One region of the Colwellia sp. NW0002-52-1 genome, then DNA from elsewhere that is predicted to be linked to it. Evidence: riboswitches for the same ligand, from Rfam matches in the RefSeq annotation. Region 1 holds a riboswitch; the other holds the start of a gene.

Region 1 (8,308 bases):
CGTTATGGTGCAAAAGCATTAGCTGAGCATTTTAATCAGCAACTACCAATAATTGCCAAATTTATTGATATTGATAATCCTGCTTAAACTAACAGCATTCATAAAAGAATTAGGTGATTTTGTTTAATATTACTTTATGAAATTTGAAGTTTAAATATTTTAATTTGGCATTTCAGTATGCATGAAATGCCTTATTTATCTCTGTATTTTTTTATAAACTTTTAAACCACTGTACTACTCGTCCTAAGACCTCATACCAAGCCATACTTGTTTGTTGTAACTTTTTCCCACTCGGAAAATAATACTGCCATGGCCTATGCTCGTTATGCTTAACCCAAGGGCTAGCGGGTGCTGGAATTGCATATACGCCATATTTTTCGAAATAGGCCATTGCCCGTGGCATATGGTTGGCACTGGTTACTAAAACTACATTGCTATTAATTACCCGCGGCGATATTAGTTGTGCTTCTTCTTGGGTATCTTGTGGAAAGTTTTCAGTAATAATTCGATGAGCAGGCACACCTAATGACACTGCAGCTTGTTTAACTTTTTCAGCATTTGAACTAACATCACCACCTGAGAATCCAGAGGTAATAATTTGTGCTTCAGGGTGCATTTTATAAATACGTAAAGCTTCAACTAATCTTGCAAGTGAACTGGAATTTAATTGGCTAGTCGCTGGTAAGCCAGCAACTGTAGTATGCGCGCCACCTAGAATAACAATATAGTCAACCGGCTTAACACTACGAGTAAATGCAGGGTAGTTATTTTCTAACGGCGCCATTAACGTATCTGAAATAGATGGAAGAGTAGATAACAGCAATAATGAGCTACCGCTAAGCAGGGCGACAAAACTAAGCTTTGGCTTGATGCGATAAAATATAACGGCGAAAAGTAGCAAAATTATTGTAATACTCAATGGCATTATCATCAGGCTAATAATTTTTTTAAGTAAGAATAAATCCATATCTAAAAGTCCAAATAGTTTAATTATTTCAAGCTATTGAAGCATAACAAGTCTGTCACTGATTAGCAGTAGCTATTTTTATAGGAAATTATTTTGTTTAGACGTCTAAAAGTCTGTTGATATTTAATTTTAGATAAGGTTAAATACCCGCGTTGAAAATTAAAATATATTTTACATCAGCTTAATGAGTAGTTTAATTTTATTGCCAATAGCTTTTATTATAATTTTCACACCAGAAGAGGCGCAATTGCCAGGTAAGTAACAAGAGGATCCCATCCTTTGACTGTTACCAAGGGGGACAATTGCCGAGAATGTTGATACTGGGAGATATCGCATTCGGTCGCTAGGGCTGAATCCTTAGGGCTGTCACCGCTAAAATTAATATTTTAGTAAAGGGTGGAGAGCTTCTGGCTGAAAAGTACCGTTCAATTAAGCTTTTAATTGTTATTCGCTCTACGCTCAGTCATGCTCTTCCTGTTAGTTATTAGCCTTGAATATTTACTGCACTTTACAAAATACCTTACAGTAAATAGGCTCTTAGGAAGATATTTTATGTTAAACTGTTATTCTTTGCCGTTAATAACGGATGTAAGCTCAATCGAAAATTTATCATACAATATTAGTTTTGAAGTTCTTGAAACCACTTATCAGGAGAACTTACATGTCTGCTAATAAAAACCAAACCAATATCATTACACCAACTAATATTACCGTGGCAAAGTTTGGCGGTACGAGTGTTGCTGACTTTGAAGCCATGTTACGTTGTGCTGACATTATTAAAAATAATACGGCTAATCGTGTGGTCGTGGTTTCAGCAAGTGCAGGAGTGACAAATCACTTAGTGCGTTTGAGCCAAGCAGATGTGCCAAGCAATGAGCGTGAGCAAATTTTAAGTAATATTGCTGATATTCAATATGCCATTACACTACATTTTACCAATTTTGAAGCGATTAATAGCGAAATAGTTACCTTACTAGAGTCGTTACGTGTTTTTACAGATCAACAAGCTGCGAATCACACGATGAAAAACAGTGATGAAATTCTAGCTTTTGGTGAGCAATTCAGTTCACGTATTTTTGCGCAAGTTTTACAATCTGTCGGTGTCAATGGTCACTATTTTGATGTTCGCCAAGTGATGAAAACCGACAGCTTGTTTGGTAAAGCTCAAGTTGATTTAAACCAGTTAGCCAGTAATGCCCAACAGTTATTATTACCATTGCTGAATGATAAAGTTATTGTTACACAAGGCTTTATTGGCAGCGACCAAGACAACAATACCACCACACTTGGCCGTGGAGGCTCAGACTACAGTGCAGCCCTATTAGCGGAAGCACTACAAGCCAACAATTTAAGTATATGGACTGATGTTGTAGGAATTTTCACTACTGATCCTCGCATTACTGATCAAGCGCGCTCAATTAATGAAATAAGTTTTGGTGAAGCCGCAGAAATGGCAACCTTTGGCGCTAAAATACTTCATCCTGCAACGCTTATTCCTGCCATGCGCCAAGATATCCCAGTATTTGTTGGTTCAAGTAAAGAGCCTGACTCTGGCGGCACAAGAATACAGCGTGAAGTAAACTCTAATCCTACTTATCGTTCAATCGCATTGCGCCGAGAACAAACACTTGTAACGGTAAAGAGCCCACAAATGCTACATGCGAGTGGTTTTTTAGCAAAAGTGTTTACCGTATTAGCAAAGCATCAATTAAGTGTCGATTTGATCACAACCAGTGAAATAAGTGTAGCGCTTACCTTTGATAACCCACATGGTTCAACACAGGCTTTATTAACTAAAGCGGTAGTTGAAGAGCTAGAACAGCTTTGTGAAGTCAGCGTTGAGCATGGTTTGAGTTTAATTGCAGTGATCGGTAATAAAATTCATGGCACTAAAGGTGTTGGAAGTAGCATTTTTGATAAAGTAAATGACTTTAACATACGTATGATTTGTCATGGTGCAAGTAATCATAACCTTTGTTTCTTGGTGCCCGAAGCTGATGCTAATCAAGTTGTAGAACGTTTACATAATACGTTATTTACAAGCTAAATATTGTCATTAGCGTTAGTAGAATAAACGTCATTTATTAAAAATAAGAAAGGGACATTACACTGTCCCTTTCTTATTTTCTTTATTGTGCAAAATTAGCTGCTTTTAAGGCTATTCATAAGCCAAAGGATCAGTAACATTATTATCAGCAAATGCTTCTAAGCGCTCTTGGCAAGCACCACATTTGCCACAAGCTTTCTCGCGGCCATTATAACAAGTCCATGTATTTTCATAACTTAAGCCCATTTTTAAGCCATCAGTTAAAATATCAGACTTATTATTAGTTAAGTATGGACTAAAAATTTCTACAGCTTCGTAGTTTGCTATTTTACAAACGTCATTCATTTTCATGACAAATTCTGGGCGACAATCCGGATAAATTGCATGGTCGCCAGAATGTGCGCCGTAATATACTTGTGAAGCTTTTACTGAAACTGCATAACCTACTGCTAATGACAATAAAATCATATTACGATTCGGCACCACGGTAGATTTCATGCTTTCTGCTTCGTAATGGCCTTCAGGTATTTCAATATCATCAGTTAACGATGAACCAGCTAATAACTGGTTTATCGCAGAAATATCGATAACTTTATGAGCAACACCTAATTGTTGGCAAACCTTGCTAGCACAAGCAATTTCTTTTACGTGCTTTTGACCATAATCAAAGGTTAAAGCATACACTTCTTTGCCATCTTTTAAAGCGCGGTTAAGTACCGTGAATGAATCCATGCCGCCGGAAAAAATTACTACGACTTTATTACTCATATTTGTAGTTCTCTTGAGGTATAATATAAAACTTGCGCATTCTACTCGAAATTATCTAAGCATTAAAGTAATGACCACACGTTATAAAATAAATGAATTGTTTGAAACTCTACAAGGCGAGGGCTCTTTTACCGGTCAACCGTCAATTTTCCTTCGTTTACAGGGCTGTCCTGTAGGCTGTTCTTGGTGCGATACCAAGCATACTTGGGAGATTCATCCTGAGTTAGAAATTTCAAGTGAAACACTTTTAAATAAGTCAGAAGAGACCGAACAATGGTCAAATTTATCACTTGATAATATAGCCGAAATATTCAATCAACAGGGCTATAAAGCTAAACATATAGTGATCACGGGTGGCGAACCCTGCATGATAGATTTAATCGAGTTGTGCCTGTATTTTGAAGCCCAAGGTTATAGCTGCCAAGTTGAAACGTCAGGTACTTTTGAAATAAACGTATCAGAGCAGTGCTGGGTAACCGTTTCACCGAAAGTAAATATGCGTGGAGGTTACAAAATTTTAGCCAGTGCTATGCAACGCGCTAACGAAATTAAACACCCGGTTGGCACCGAACAACACATAGACGACTTAAAAGCGTTATTAGCTGAACATAAAGTTGAAGACAAACAAATATACTTACAGCCTATTAGCCAAAAGCAACGGGCAACTGAACTTGCTATTGCCACATGTATTGAAAACAACTGGCGCTTATCGGTGCAAGTACATAAATATATTGGTATTGAGTAGGATACTCTTCTTAATAGTCTCATCTTGACTTTGATGATATACAGGCAGTTAAATCTTCTGCCTTTTAAGTTTTTCTAATGTATATAAATACTTTCCTGTACTTAAAGTAGCCTATAGCTGATTATTAAGGATTAAGAAGATCTTTTCCTGAAGCTACTACTGGTAATTTTTTCCAATTTTGGTGTCAATAGCGCTGGTTACTTAGTTTCACTATGTTCAATCTATCTAAGGATTACGAGTGAAACAAAGTATTGTAAAATAGAAACTAGCGTTAATGATTATTCAATCAATTTTTCCTATTGTGATCCTCACTGGCTTTCGACTCATGGAAAGTACTTTGCATTTTATCATGAGTTTCATGAGTTTGATAAACTAGCAACAGTATTCGATACATTTGTAGCTCCAGCTTTTATTTGCTCCATGACTTTAGCAACTGCTGATAATTGTGCTTGGCCTTTATCAAGATAAGTGGTTACCGAGTTCATACCGTCTTGTACATTTGCAGTAATTTCCTGATTGTCGGATACCACTGTGGCAATTTCATTGGTTGATTGACTTGTCCTAGAAGCAAGTTGTCGGACTTCGTCTGCTACAACAGCAAAACCCCGCCCTTGTTCCCCCGCTCTTGCAGCTTCTATAGCTGCATTTAATGCGAGTAAGTTGGTTTGATCAGCAATAGCTTTAATAGTAGAAACTATAGATTGAATATTATCTGACTGTTGATTTAACTTATTGATTTGCTCACTGGTTACTTTAGCTTTATCTGATATTTCGTCTGAAATTTTTACTGATGAATTTAATAACTCAGATGCTTGTTCGGTAATTTTTACCGTTTCTAATGAGGTGTTGTAGGCGATTATTGAAGCGTTGTTGACGAGTGCTTCACGTTCAATGTTCTGAGTAATATCACTGGCAAACTTAATGACTTTTACAACTTTATTATTTTCATCAAATATTGGGTTATAGGTAGCTTCTAGCCACAAATCTTTATTGTGTTTATCTTTACGAAGAAATTGACCACTTTTAAATTGGCCTTGTTGTAAGTCTTCCCAAAACAATGAATTGTTTTTATAAAAGTCATCATCGCAAAAAATTTTGTGATGCTTACCTTTAATAGAGGCTAGATCATATTTAACAGCATCGATAAAGTTACTGTTGGCGGTAATAATATGGCCATCTGGTGTGAATTCGATAATAGCCTGAGAGCGATGCAGGGCACCAATAATTGACTGTTGCTCCATTGCTGCGACTTTTTCTTTGGTGACATCAGTAGCAATTTTCATGACTTTTATTACTTGTCCATTATCTATGATAGGAAAGTAAGTTGCTTCGAGCCAAATAATGTCATTTTGTTTGTTTTTACGTTGAAATGTGCCTTTATTAGCTGACCCGTTTCTCAGTTTTTGCCAAAAACTTTTGTACTCAACTGAACTTGCATAATGGGGTAGGCACATAACTGAATGATGTTTACCGGCTACTTCAGATTTTTGATATCCGGCAATGGATAAAAATAACTCATTAGCATCAATGATAATACCTTCAGGTGTAAACTCTATGGTAGCGACGTTATTCTTAATCGAATCAACAATAGCATTTGATTGTTGTAATAGTTTTTGATTTTGTAGTAATTGGCTTTTAATTTTCTTATTGAACATGATTTACCTAATAAAATTAACGTATAAAATTAATTATCCATAATATACATCTACGTTAAATCTGTTCGATAAAACATAAGAAAATTACTTCCCTACTTAGGACAAGTATAGCAGGTCTTTTACTAAGAAAATAAAAAAATAATGTGATTTTGAATTATGTCGGGATATTTATTTAAGAGACTTTTGGGTTAAAATATTCGAGAGAGCCCGATATTGGGATTGTGTGTTGGCAATAATGGTAGCCCGTCAAAGTTAATCTCAGTTCTCATAACCTGCATATCAATCCGGTTTGTAGTTTTTTATCTGTAAACCTTTTGCTTCAAGCTTACGGTGATATTGAAGGCACCAAGAGAAGAATATTTATAACTTTGACTATCAATAGTTATTTGGATTGGGTGAAGGTAAACATTAAACACGCTTGCTGTTGCTTTTGATTTGTTATGGTTTATTAAAGTATTGGCAGCTTTATTATTACATCAACGCCTTGTAAGTTGGGCTTATTCACCGCAGTTATACTGCCGTTATGAAATTGGCAAATTAAGCGCGCTATGTATAACCCTAAACCCAAGTGTGGTTGGTCATTATTGTGTTTTGTTCTAATAGATACCATAGAGTCGAACAACTGTTCACTCATTTGCTCGGGTAATAATTCACCATTATTGCTTATGGTTAATACTACTTGTTGATTTGATTCTTTGACACTGACCTCAACATTCTCATCACTTGAAAACTCTACGGCATTGGCGATAACTTTATCTAACAGCTGGGCAATATGTTCTGGTGAGCCTGATACTTTTAGTCTCTCTATTGTCATTTCATTTGATAAGAAATTAACTTTTGGATAGATCAAACGATAGCCATGCATACAGCCGTTATACACTTGTGCTAAATCGAAGACGTTTTTTTCGGTATTTTGCAACATTTGTTCTATACGTGTTGCTTCATTCATATTGGTTAAAATTAAGCTGAGTCGTTCAATCCCATGCTGTGCGCGCACTAGGTAAGGGTTTTTATGTTCGGCTTTGTCCTCGCTATTGTTTACGATTTCATCAACGCTTTCATTAGTTAGTTTTTGTGTGTTTTTTGTTTGTTGTTGAATGGCTAACGTTTCTAACGATGTACGCACTACCGCAATGGGTGTGCGAAGTTCATGCGATAATCGCGACGACATATTTTCTAAATAATGATTATATTGCCCAAGGCGATTAACGGCGGTAGAAAAACTTCGAGCAAGGTCACCAATTTCGTCGTTGGTGGTTGACGTATCAACATTACCACTGATACGGCCATGCTCATCTATGGCCATTTCTGCTTGATTACTCAACGTTCTTATACGATTTGAAATACGTGAAGCAAATAAGAAAAAAGCTAACGCGCCCAATAACATAATAGCCAGTATTGAGCTAAACAGTTTTTCTAATGCTTGGTTTCTTAAAGTACGAATACCATTGGTGGTTTCTTCAACAATTACCGCGCCTTTTACGATTTCGTCAATAAAAATAGGGTAGGCGGCTGATAATACTACTGCTTGCTGGTCGGTAGTTAAACGCCATTGCGACATAGGTTCACCTGATAAAGCACTTTCTATATGTTTACCGGTAAGGTTTTCTGAGTCGTAGAGTTGATCAATAAAATTACTGGGGGGTTGGGTTAGTATTTTTTCATATAGCGGTTTTAGAATGTTGTGTTCAAAGCTTAACCACGCCGAGTATATAACATTAACATCTGCGTTTTTATCACGCTTATTATCAAGATTTACGCGTTTATTCCATACGCCATTAGCCTGCTTAATATTGCCCGTTGTGGCTAATACGCGATGGTGTTGGTCAACAACCCAAATACTTGAATTAGTGTAACTCATACCTTTTACAATGCGCTCAATTTCAGGCGAGGGCACTAGGATAGTGCCTAGTGTATCAGCAGAGCTTGGATCGGCAGATCCTAACGAGGCTTCAACAATACCTAACGGACTATCTACATCGTGCACGGCAAAGGCTATGTTATCGTTAAATTCAGTTAATGGCACCCGTACTTCAACATTATAACCTTGAGGAGTATCACGCCAGTGGCCTTGAATTTGTTTAGCGGGCACAGGAATATTATTTTCAACATCTGTTATACGGTAA
Region 2 (8,308 bases), on a different contig from region 1:
AAGGCTTTCTCAGATAAATCCGCTGTTGAAGCACTACCTTTACGACCACCTTTATAAACAGTAATCCCTAAACCACCATCATTAGTGAATTCAACATTTTCAACTTCACCTAGGCGTGTACTCACACTCAAGCCTTGTTGACGACTCATTGCTACTTCAGCACCATCGGCTCCCAGTGATTTAGCCATAGACATGGCGTCATTTACACGCTTTTTAACGTGTTCTATTTGCATTTGGATACTATCAGAATCGCTCATAGGTAAATTATTTCTCATATTTTATCGATACAAACTACAGGAATGTTTTTGCTGCTCCTGCTTTGTTGTATACTATAGGTAATTATCACTTTAATACTTAACATTATGCCCCACTCTGCTAACGATATCGATGAATTAGAAGAAGAATTACTAAGTAAGTCGGAAATAAAACGCGAAATGCATCGACTGCAAGATTTTGGTCTTGTCCTCGTCAAAATGTCGAAACATCAACGCAGCAAATTACCTTTATCTGATGATTTGAAGGCCGCAATGTTATTAGCGGACAAAATTACCAATAAGCATGAAGCTTTACGTCGCCATGTTCGCCACATTGCCAAAATATTAGCTGAAACAGATCTTGAGCCCATAAAACAAGCAATGGATGTTATGGCAAATAAACATCAGCAAGAGTCTGTTAAGTTTGAAAAACTTGAAAAGATGCGTGATGAGCTTATCGCAGAAGGTAATGAGCCTATTGAAGCATTACTCGCTGAATATACTAGCATGGAAAGACAAAAGCTGAGGCAGCTAGTGCGCCAGGCGAAAAAAGAGCACAAAGCTGAAAAAGTGGGTAAGCATTACCGTGATTTATTTGCTTATTTAAAAGAGCACGTAGTTTTTTAAAACAATATAAATGCCAAAACAATGTAAAAAACGCCTTGATACTATCAAAAATCAAGGCGTTTTTGTTTTTAAATCTTGGTCATTATAAAATACTGTACTTACTAAATACTTTATAAAGCTCTGTACCTTGATTTACACTCGCCGAGGCAAAATGCAAAATAGGAATAACACTGTGATCTAAGTTGATATAGTGCAAAGGATCGCCGTCACCGTAATTGTCCATGCGAAGAATCCGCGCTAAAGGTTCACCAGCAGGTAAAGGTTTTCCAAATTCAGCGAGATAATCCACCATACCACCCATTGGCGAATACAGCGCTTTGTAGTCCTCTAATAAACAACTATATCTTGTCATGGCTTTGGGCTGATATTGCTCAGTATTAATGACACCTTGGTATTGTAAATAACTTAAAATACCTAACGCATCTTCATGGGCAACATCTAAATCAATTTGCTCTTGTGAACCAAGCTCTACCGTAAAGCTCTCTTTAATAATCGCGTTTATTCCCTGATTAGACTCCGTTTTTGTGATCGGAAAATCTCGACCTAACTCAGCAAGTTTTGACTGTAAATACCACCAAGGACAAAAGGTGGCTTCATCCAGTGCGCCATCAAAGCCATTTGGGATAAATAGCACATGGGGGATATCAAAATACTCAGCACTTGCTCTGGCATAATCAGGGCAATACAAGTGCTTACTTGATATTGGCCCGGTATGTAGATCTAAGACAAGATCGGCTTGATGCGCTAACAACTGCAGCTGGTATGCAATACGTTGACCTGTCGTAATTCCGTATACCGTGTGATTGAGTTTTTGTGATACTTGCTCAACCATTAACGCTTGAAAAGCTTGCGCTATTTCGGCATTTGACTGAGTTAAATGCGCTTGAGCAAACGGCTCAATAATACTTTCGTCAAAATGGTACATACGATTCCAGTTTACCCCGGTAATGGGGTCAAACCGTCCTAGCGTATACTCTCCATTTTTATGATTGCAGCCGACAGGGTTTGCATAAGGCACAAGTGTAATACTGCCTTTTAATTCAATGTTTTTTAACAACTCTAACAGCTGAAAAATAACCGCATTACCTTGTACTTCTGCGCCATGCATATTGGCTTGAATATACACGTTAGGCCCTTGGCCGCTACCTTTAATGCGATAAACGGGTACCGTAAGTGCTGCCCCACTGGCCATTTCACCAACATGCATGACCTCTTTGCTAATTAAATTCATAGTTAACCTTAAGTTAGGTGTTGACCATACTAACGTAAATACCAAGTAGCCGGTTGAGCTACACGTATTTGCTCAATTTTACCTTGTTCAATAACATATTCAGCCGCTATTGGATGACAAAGGAAAAATGGCATACTTTCAGTAAACCCATAAGCGCCGGCTAAACCAAAAATTAATTGGTCATCAATGCCCACATCATTAGCTATTGCCAAAGTTCCTAGTTTATCTAAACTGGTACAAAGCGGCCCGTGTAAATCAAAAGCACTAGGGCTTGCTGTTGACTCTCGAACCATAGCCACAGGAAAAGGTTGTTCAGTAATAGCAGGGCGAATTAGATGATTAATGCCACCAGCAAGTACTAACTGCTGTTGCTCGAAATTTTGTTTTCGATCAACCACTGATGTAACGTAATAACCCATTTCTGCAACCGCAAAGCGTCCTAACTCTAACCAAAGTTCGCTTACACCAGCACGTTTTTTTATTTTTGCTAAATCAGCAACTATTTGCTCCCAACTTAAGTTTTGCCCAGTTTGCAAATAGTCTACGCCTAAGCCACCGCCTAAATCTAACACTTCAAGCGTCATTTCTAATTGCTCTGCCAATGAAAGCAAAGGGGCAACCATTTGTGACCAAAGTTCAAACATGCGCTGATTGCTCAACATGTTTCCCCATTGGAAAATATGCAAGCCATTAATATTTAAAGCCGGAAAGTCGGTAACTTTAATGGTTTGCCACTCTTGGCAAGATAAACCGAAGGCGGTGACTTCATTACCACCTAATGGATTTTTCTCACCTTCAGCCCACTGTAATTGAACTCTAAGTAACACTTGGGGTTGGCAAGATAGTTCACTTGCTGCTTCGTTCAGCCATTGCAATTGGTTCAAGCTTTCAACAACAAAAGTATTAACTCCTTGCGTTAAGAATGCTTTCATTTGCTGCTTTGACTTTGCCGGTCCCGTATTAAGTATTCTGTCAGCAGGAATATTTTGTCCTAACACTTGGCTAAGCTCACCTTGACTCGCAACGTCAAAATTAAAACCTTGTTCAGCTAAGGTAGAAATTACCCGTGATAATGGATTGGCTTTTACAGCAAACCAAAGTTTAATCACATCTTGTTGTATCAACTTGGACAAATGCTGCTCTAGATAATCTAAATCATAAAGAAAAAAGCCAACTTCATCTTCAATGAGCTCAGCACCGCTTTGCTGAGTTTGCTGATACTCGATAAGTGATTTAATAACAGAATTTCTCAGCCAATTTGGCCGAGTTGCTTTGTTTAACATTGCAGTCATTTTTAGTTCCTAGCGCAATACAGATTCAAGCTCTAAAGCTGCATTACTTTTTTCATCACGATACTTAATAATTAACGCACAAGCCATGTTAAGCCCTTGTTGCTCAGCCCAACCGCCTTTAACAGGGCGCGTACCTGGCACAACTACCGCATTTTCAGGAATATCTGCACCTTTATCTAACATCAGGTTGTTTACACAATCATACACTGGCACTGAAGCTGATAAAGATACGCCTGGTGCTAACACCGCACCTTTTTTCACTACTATACCTTCAACAATAATTACGCCAGCACTTAAGAAAGCATTATCTTCAATGATTACTGGACTAGCACCAATAGGCTCAAGTACCCCACCAATTTGTACCGCCGCAGAAACATGCACATTTTTACCTATTTGCGCACATGAACCGATTAATGCGTGGCTATCAACCATGGTGCCAGTATCTACAAATGCTCCAACGTTAATATAAGCTGGCGGCATAATAATTACGCCAGGCGCAATATAAGCACCACGACGAACTGACGAACCACCCGGCACCATTCTTACTTGGTCGGCGACTGTAAATTCACGCGCAGGTAAATTATGTTTATCAACAAAGCCTTTGTATGCTCCGTCAAACTCAATATTTTCTCCTGCTTTAAATGCCGCTAAAATTGCTTCTTTTACGTCGGTATTTACTTGCCAAGAGCCATCGTTATTTTGTTGTGCTGATCTAGTTTTACCTGTTTCTAAGTCTGCTAATGTTTGTTGCCAGTTCATGAATTTACTTCTCGTAAGTTAGTGGGGGTTGAATAATGTAGTTCGCTTACACTGCAAATGCTTTCGATTGAGTGTACATGGGCTAAAGGATGATTAGCGTTGGCCTCAAGCCATTGTTGAATTGTTTGATTTACTTCAAGCAAGGCATTTTTCTCAGCAATTTCTTTATGAGATAAAGGTAAGCGTAATTGCGCACTGCTGATTGTTTTCAGTTCAGCCATTAACACCTTTACAGGGATGGGACTTGCCACCTGAAATAGTGCGGCGATTGCTTTATGCCAAAGCGGGAAAAGTCCCTCATTTTGATGTGCTAAAGCCATCGCTACATATTGTCGAGTTGCCATTGGCCAAACGTTCGCACATACAGACACTAAACCCTTAACCTTAGCGCCGGCAAGATAAGGCATCATGGCATCTTCGCCGCTATATAATGCTAGCTCAGGACAATGTTCTTTATAGGCGAGTAACTTATGAAGATCACCACTGGCTTCTTTTAATGCCCAGCAATTTTTATGATTTTGTAATGCTTGCAGTGTCGAAATTGAAATTTCCACACCACTACGCGAAGGCACGTTATAAAGCATACAAGGAAAGTTAGCCGCATCAAGTAGGCTGTTAAACCATAACCTTTGTCCGACAGGACCTGGTTTTGCATAAATAGGGCTACCAAGCAAATAAGCATCTATTGGCAAGGAATTACACTTGGCAATCCAAGCAAGTTGCTCGTTTAGGTTATAACCCCCAACGGCAACCATGATCGGCACTTGTAACGCCATAGCACAAACGTATTCAACAATACTTAAATGCTCTGTCGCAGTTAATGCCAGTCCTTCCCCCGTACTGCCAAGTAATAAAATGCCATTTTGGGCGGAGTTTTGCTGTAAAACTAGTTTGTGTAAACTGTCGTAGTCAATTTCGTCATTATCAAATAATGGCGTTATGAGTGCAGTCCAAACCAAAGGTTGATCTGATATTTGTGGTTTTTCTTTCGAATTGTTTTGATTCATTTCTCTCGAACTCTTGTCGTTCGGAGAACTTATAGGCGCTTGTAGAGGCAAAATTTCAAGGACGAAATTTGGCCTTAACAAAGGCCAGAAGCTCTCCACCTATTAGGTGACAGTTGCAAGGATTCAACCTAGTATTTTACGAGCTCATTTAGTTCGTAAAATAAAAAACTTAACATAACTATATATAATTAAGTCTTAACAACCGATAATTACATCATCAAAAATATAATTACCTCGGCGTTATACCCCCTCACTATTGCTCACTAGAGTTTGATCTCTTCACAATAATTACCTGGCTAACGCTCCTCTTCTGGCCCTATATTAGTGATAATTAACCTTTGATGATTAATCTCACTGGAATAAGGGACTGCAATATTAAAACATTTAAATATAAGTACAGTCAATAGAGCTCTACGTCTATATTAACAATTAAATTTAACTCACCTGAACTCTGGATAATGAGTGCTTGATACACAAGTGAATCAAAAGCTTAGCTGGTAAAGTAAACACTATAGCAAAGTAAACATCACGAATAGATGCCATTAATGCTTCATTTTTCGCCATTTCCAAGGCAAAACGTTGATGAATAGCACGCTATTTATCGACTTTTTAACGCAGACAATGGGTTAAAACGGAGTATCAAAAGCTTAACTGGTAAAGTAAATGCTATAGCAAGGTGAAAATCAAGAATAGACACCATTAATGCTTCATTTTTTGCCTTGGAAATGGGTTAAAAGGGAGCATTGAACAAGTGCTGCTTATCCAGAGTTCAGGTTAACTATGTCGAAGGTAATTTATTTCCTTCTCCAAGGCTGGAATTCTATCTTGCCCCCAATAACTAGCATTCCCGTAACTAAAGCTAGGCACGCCCCATAAATTAAGGTTAGTTAAATCAATTTGGTTTATGTCTGCCCACTGCTGCCAGTCGTGCTGTTCTTGATAAGCATAGGCATCTTCGATATTTAGCGATAACTCTTTAAAAATATCTTCAAGGTTTTCATGATTAGCTAAGTCGATACCTCTAACATAAATCGCTTTAAAGCAAGCCAACATATACTCTACAGCTTTACCTTGTTGCTGCGCCCAAGCAAATAAACGATAAGCATTAATAACACCAGTCCCTAATGGATCTGTAAAACCGGTAAACTCAATACCTAACTTTTTAGCTTCACGAAAAGCATCAAGATAAATATATTTTTGCTTAACGAGTGGAAGAGGCGCGCCACGCATCAATAGCGGTAAAATAGGTTTAATGACTAGTTCAACCTGACATCGCTCTGCGAGAGCAATAGCTTTTACAAAACCCAAATAAGAATAAGGACTTCGCAAAGACAAATATATTACTATCGGAGCAACCGACTCACTCACTGTTTTGCCAGCATGAATATCCACTATTTTATGTGGAAAAGGTTGTGGCTTAACAGCGTAATCTAGTGGTTGTGTTGTCATTAACACTTCACTTAATTCATCTATTAATAGGAGCTCTTTTAACAGGCGCTCAAAGTGATATAAACGTTCAACCCCTACATACCAAGTACCTGCAAAAAAAATGCTTGCTGGGGCGTAATGCCCTTTTGCTTTTAAGCGAAGTTGGTTTTTAACTTGATGATTAATAGTCGGGGTTGAGGTTTGAAAGTGCTCTTCGAACTTATTACCCCAAGTATTTATAAAGATTTGCTCTGCATTGGCGATATTATTAACTTGTAATTGCCAAGCCTGTTGTCCTGTGGTTAAAGAAGCCGATGTAGGCTCGTCTATAATTTCAATTAAGTTAAATTGTGCTGCGGTTAAATTAGCATCTTTAATTGCCCATTGACGATATAGTTTTGGACAAATGGTAATGCCGGGTAAAGTTCCCCAAATAAAAAGCACTTTAAAATTAAGATGATAATTCGTTTCTAAACGAGATAGCATTTGTACTAGCATAAAGCTATGTGGATCATTTAGTGAAAGGTAAACTTCCGCTTTTGATTTTTGGCCTAAAAAACGTCCAATGAAAAAATAACGAAAAATCAATATTTTTGTTCGATAATGGCTTTGTAACCATTTTATTTTTAGTCGCAATAACATTTTATTAAAAATAGTTAATTCCCTATGGACTAATGATGGCGAGATAATTTTATTCGCGTAGAATGCGCCGCATTATGACATATTAATTTTAGCGAGATAAATGAATTATGTTTAAATAAGATAATTCATTTCAATATGTTTCATTTAACTTAGTTTTATTGACTTAGTTTCATTGACATAATTTTGTTTACTCAGCCACGTCTCGCTTTAAAAGGCTAAGCTCAAACAATAACAATACTTTCACGAAGACGGGTAATTTAATGGCTACGAGTAACATTAATCAATTATTAATACGCAATATTGACGGCTTATCAGCAACAAGACCTCTATTGGTTAATATTGAGGACCACGGTATTATTGCTCAATACCTCAGCCAACATAGTGGAGCAAGTATTGATAGTTACCACACAAACTATGCCCAATATAAAGCTTGTCAGCAATTAAATAATGCCAAGGTTAGTGCTCATTTTTGTGTTGAGTATGCCGCCAAACACAAACATGATATGGCGATAATTCATTTCCCTAAAAGCAAGGCTGAGTTCGCTTTTACCCTAGCAATGTTAGCTAATTCAATGACTGAAGATGCCACTATCGTTATTGTTGGTGAAAATAAAGGCGGTGTTAAATCGGCTGACAAACTTGGGACAGACTATCTTGATTATTGTAATAAAGCCGACGCTGCCCGACATTGCTTAATGTATATCGCTAAGTTTAAAACGTCACTACCAAGTTTCGATCTACAAAGCTTTTATAAATACTATTCAATTCAGGTACAAGAAAAAACCCTAAAAATAGCCGCATTACCTGGTGTGTTTAGTCAAAATTCTCTAGATGTTGGTACCGAAGTTTTACTGGAAAATTTACCTGAAATAATAAGCGGCAAAGTATTAGATTTTGGCTGTGGCGCTGGGGTAATTGCAGCCTATATCGGTACCGTGCATCCTACAACAAAACTAACCTTAGTTGATGTTAGTGCCTTAGCATTGCACTCGGCACAAACAACCTTAGGTTTAAACCAATTAAGTGGTGAGTATATTGCTTCAAATAGCTTATCTGATGTTAAAAATA

The links. Region 1 has a riboswitch for lysine ahead of lysC (lysine-sensitive aspartokinase 3). Riboswitches for the same ligand answer to the same signal wherever they lie in the genome.
Region 2: another riboswitch for lysine. It lies ahead of dapA (4-hydroxy-tetrahydrodipicolinate synthase); the one in region 1 lies ahead of lysC (lysine-sensitive aspartokinase 3).

What each region holds. Positions count from the first base shown of each region.
Region 1 is NZ_BAAJLU010000003.1:279,985-288,292, reverse strand. Features, by position in the region: gene AC27H3_RS05465 (Nif3-like dinuclear metal center hexameric protein) at 1-87, shown strand, start outside; gene AC27H3_RS05460 (ElyC/SanA/YdcF family protein) at 212-967, opposite strand; lysine riboswitch at 1,196-1,382, shown strand; gene lysC (lysine-sensitive aspartokinase 3) at 1,629-3,014, shown strand; gene queC (7-cyano-7-deazaguanine synthase QueC) at 3,126-3,782, opposite strand; gene queE (7-carboxy-7-deazaguanine synthase QueE) at 3,853-4,527, shown strand; partial or broken gene AC27H3_RS05440 (methyl-accepting chemotaxis protein) at 4,884-5,228, opposite strand; partial or broken gene AC27H3_RS05435 (PAS domain-containing protein) at 5,421-6,182, opposite strand; gene pdsS (proteobacterial dedicated sortase system histidine kinase) at 6,631-8,308, opposite strand, start outside.
Region 2 is NZ_BAAJLU010000002.1:249,113-257,420, forward strand. Features, by position in the region: gene pmbA (metalloprotease PmbA) at 1-257, opposite strand, end outside; gene yjgA (ribosome biogenesis factor YjgA) at 363-881, shown strand; gene AC27H3_RS03845 (succinylglutamate desuccinylase/aspartoacylase family protein) at 964-2,112, opposite strand; gene AC27H3_RS03850 (PLP-dependent decarboxylase) at 2,142-3,404, opposite strand; gene AC27H3_RS03855 (2,3,4,5-tetrahydropyridine-2,6-dicarboxylate N-succinyltransferase) at 3,414-4,163, opposite strand; gene dapA (4-hydroxy-tetrahydrodipicolinate synthase) at 4,160-5,170, opposite strand; lysine riboswitch at 5,251-5,488, opposite strand; gene AC27H3_RS03865 (DsbA family protein) at 5,945-7,186, opposite strand; gene AC27H3_RS03870 (methyltransferase) at 7,501-8,308, shown strand, end outside.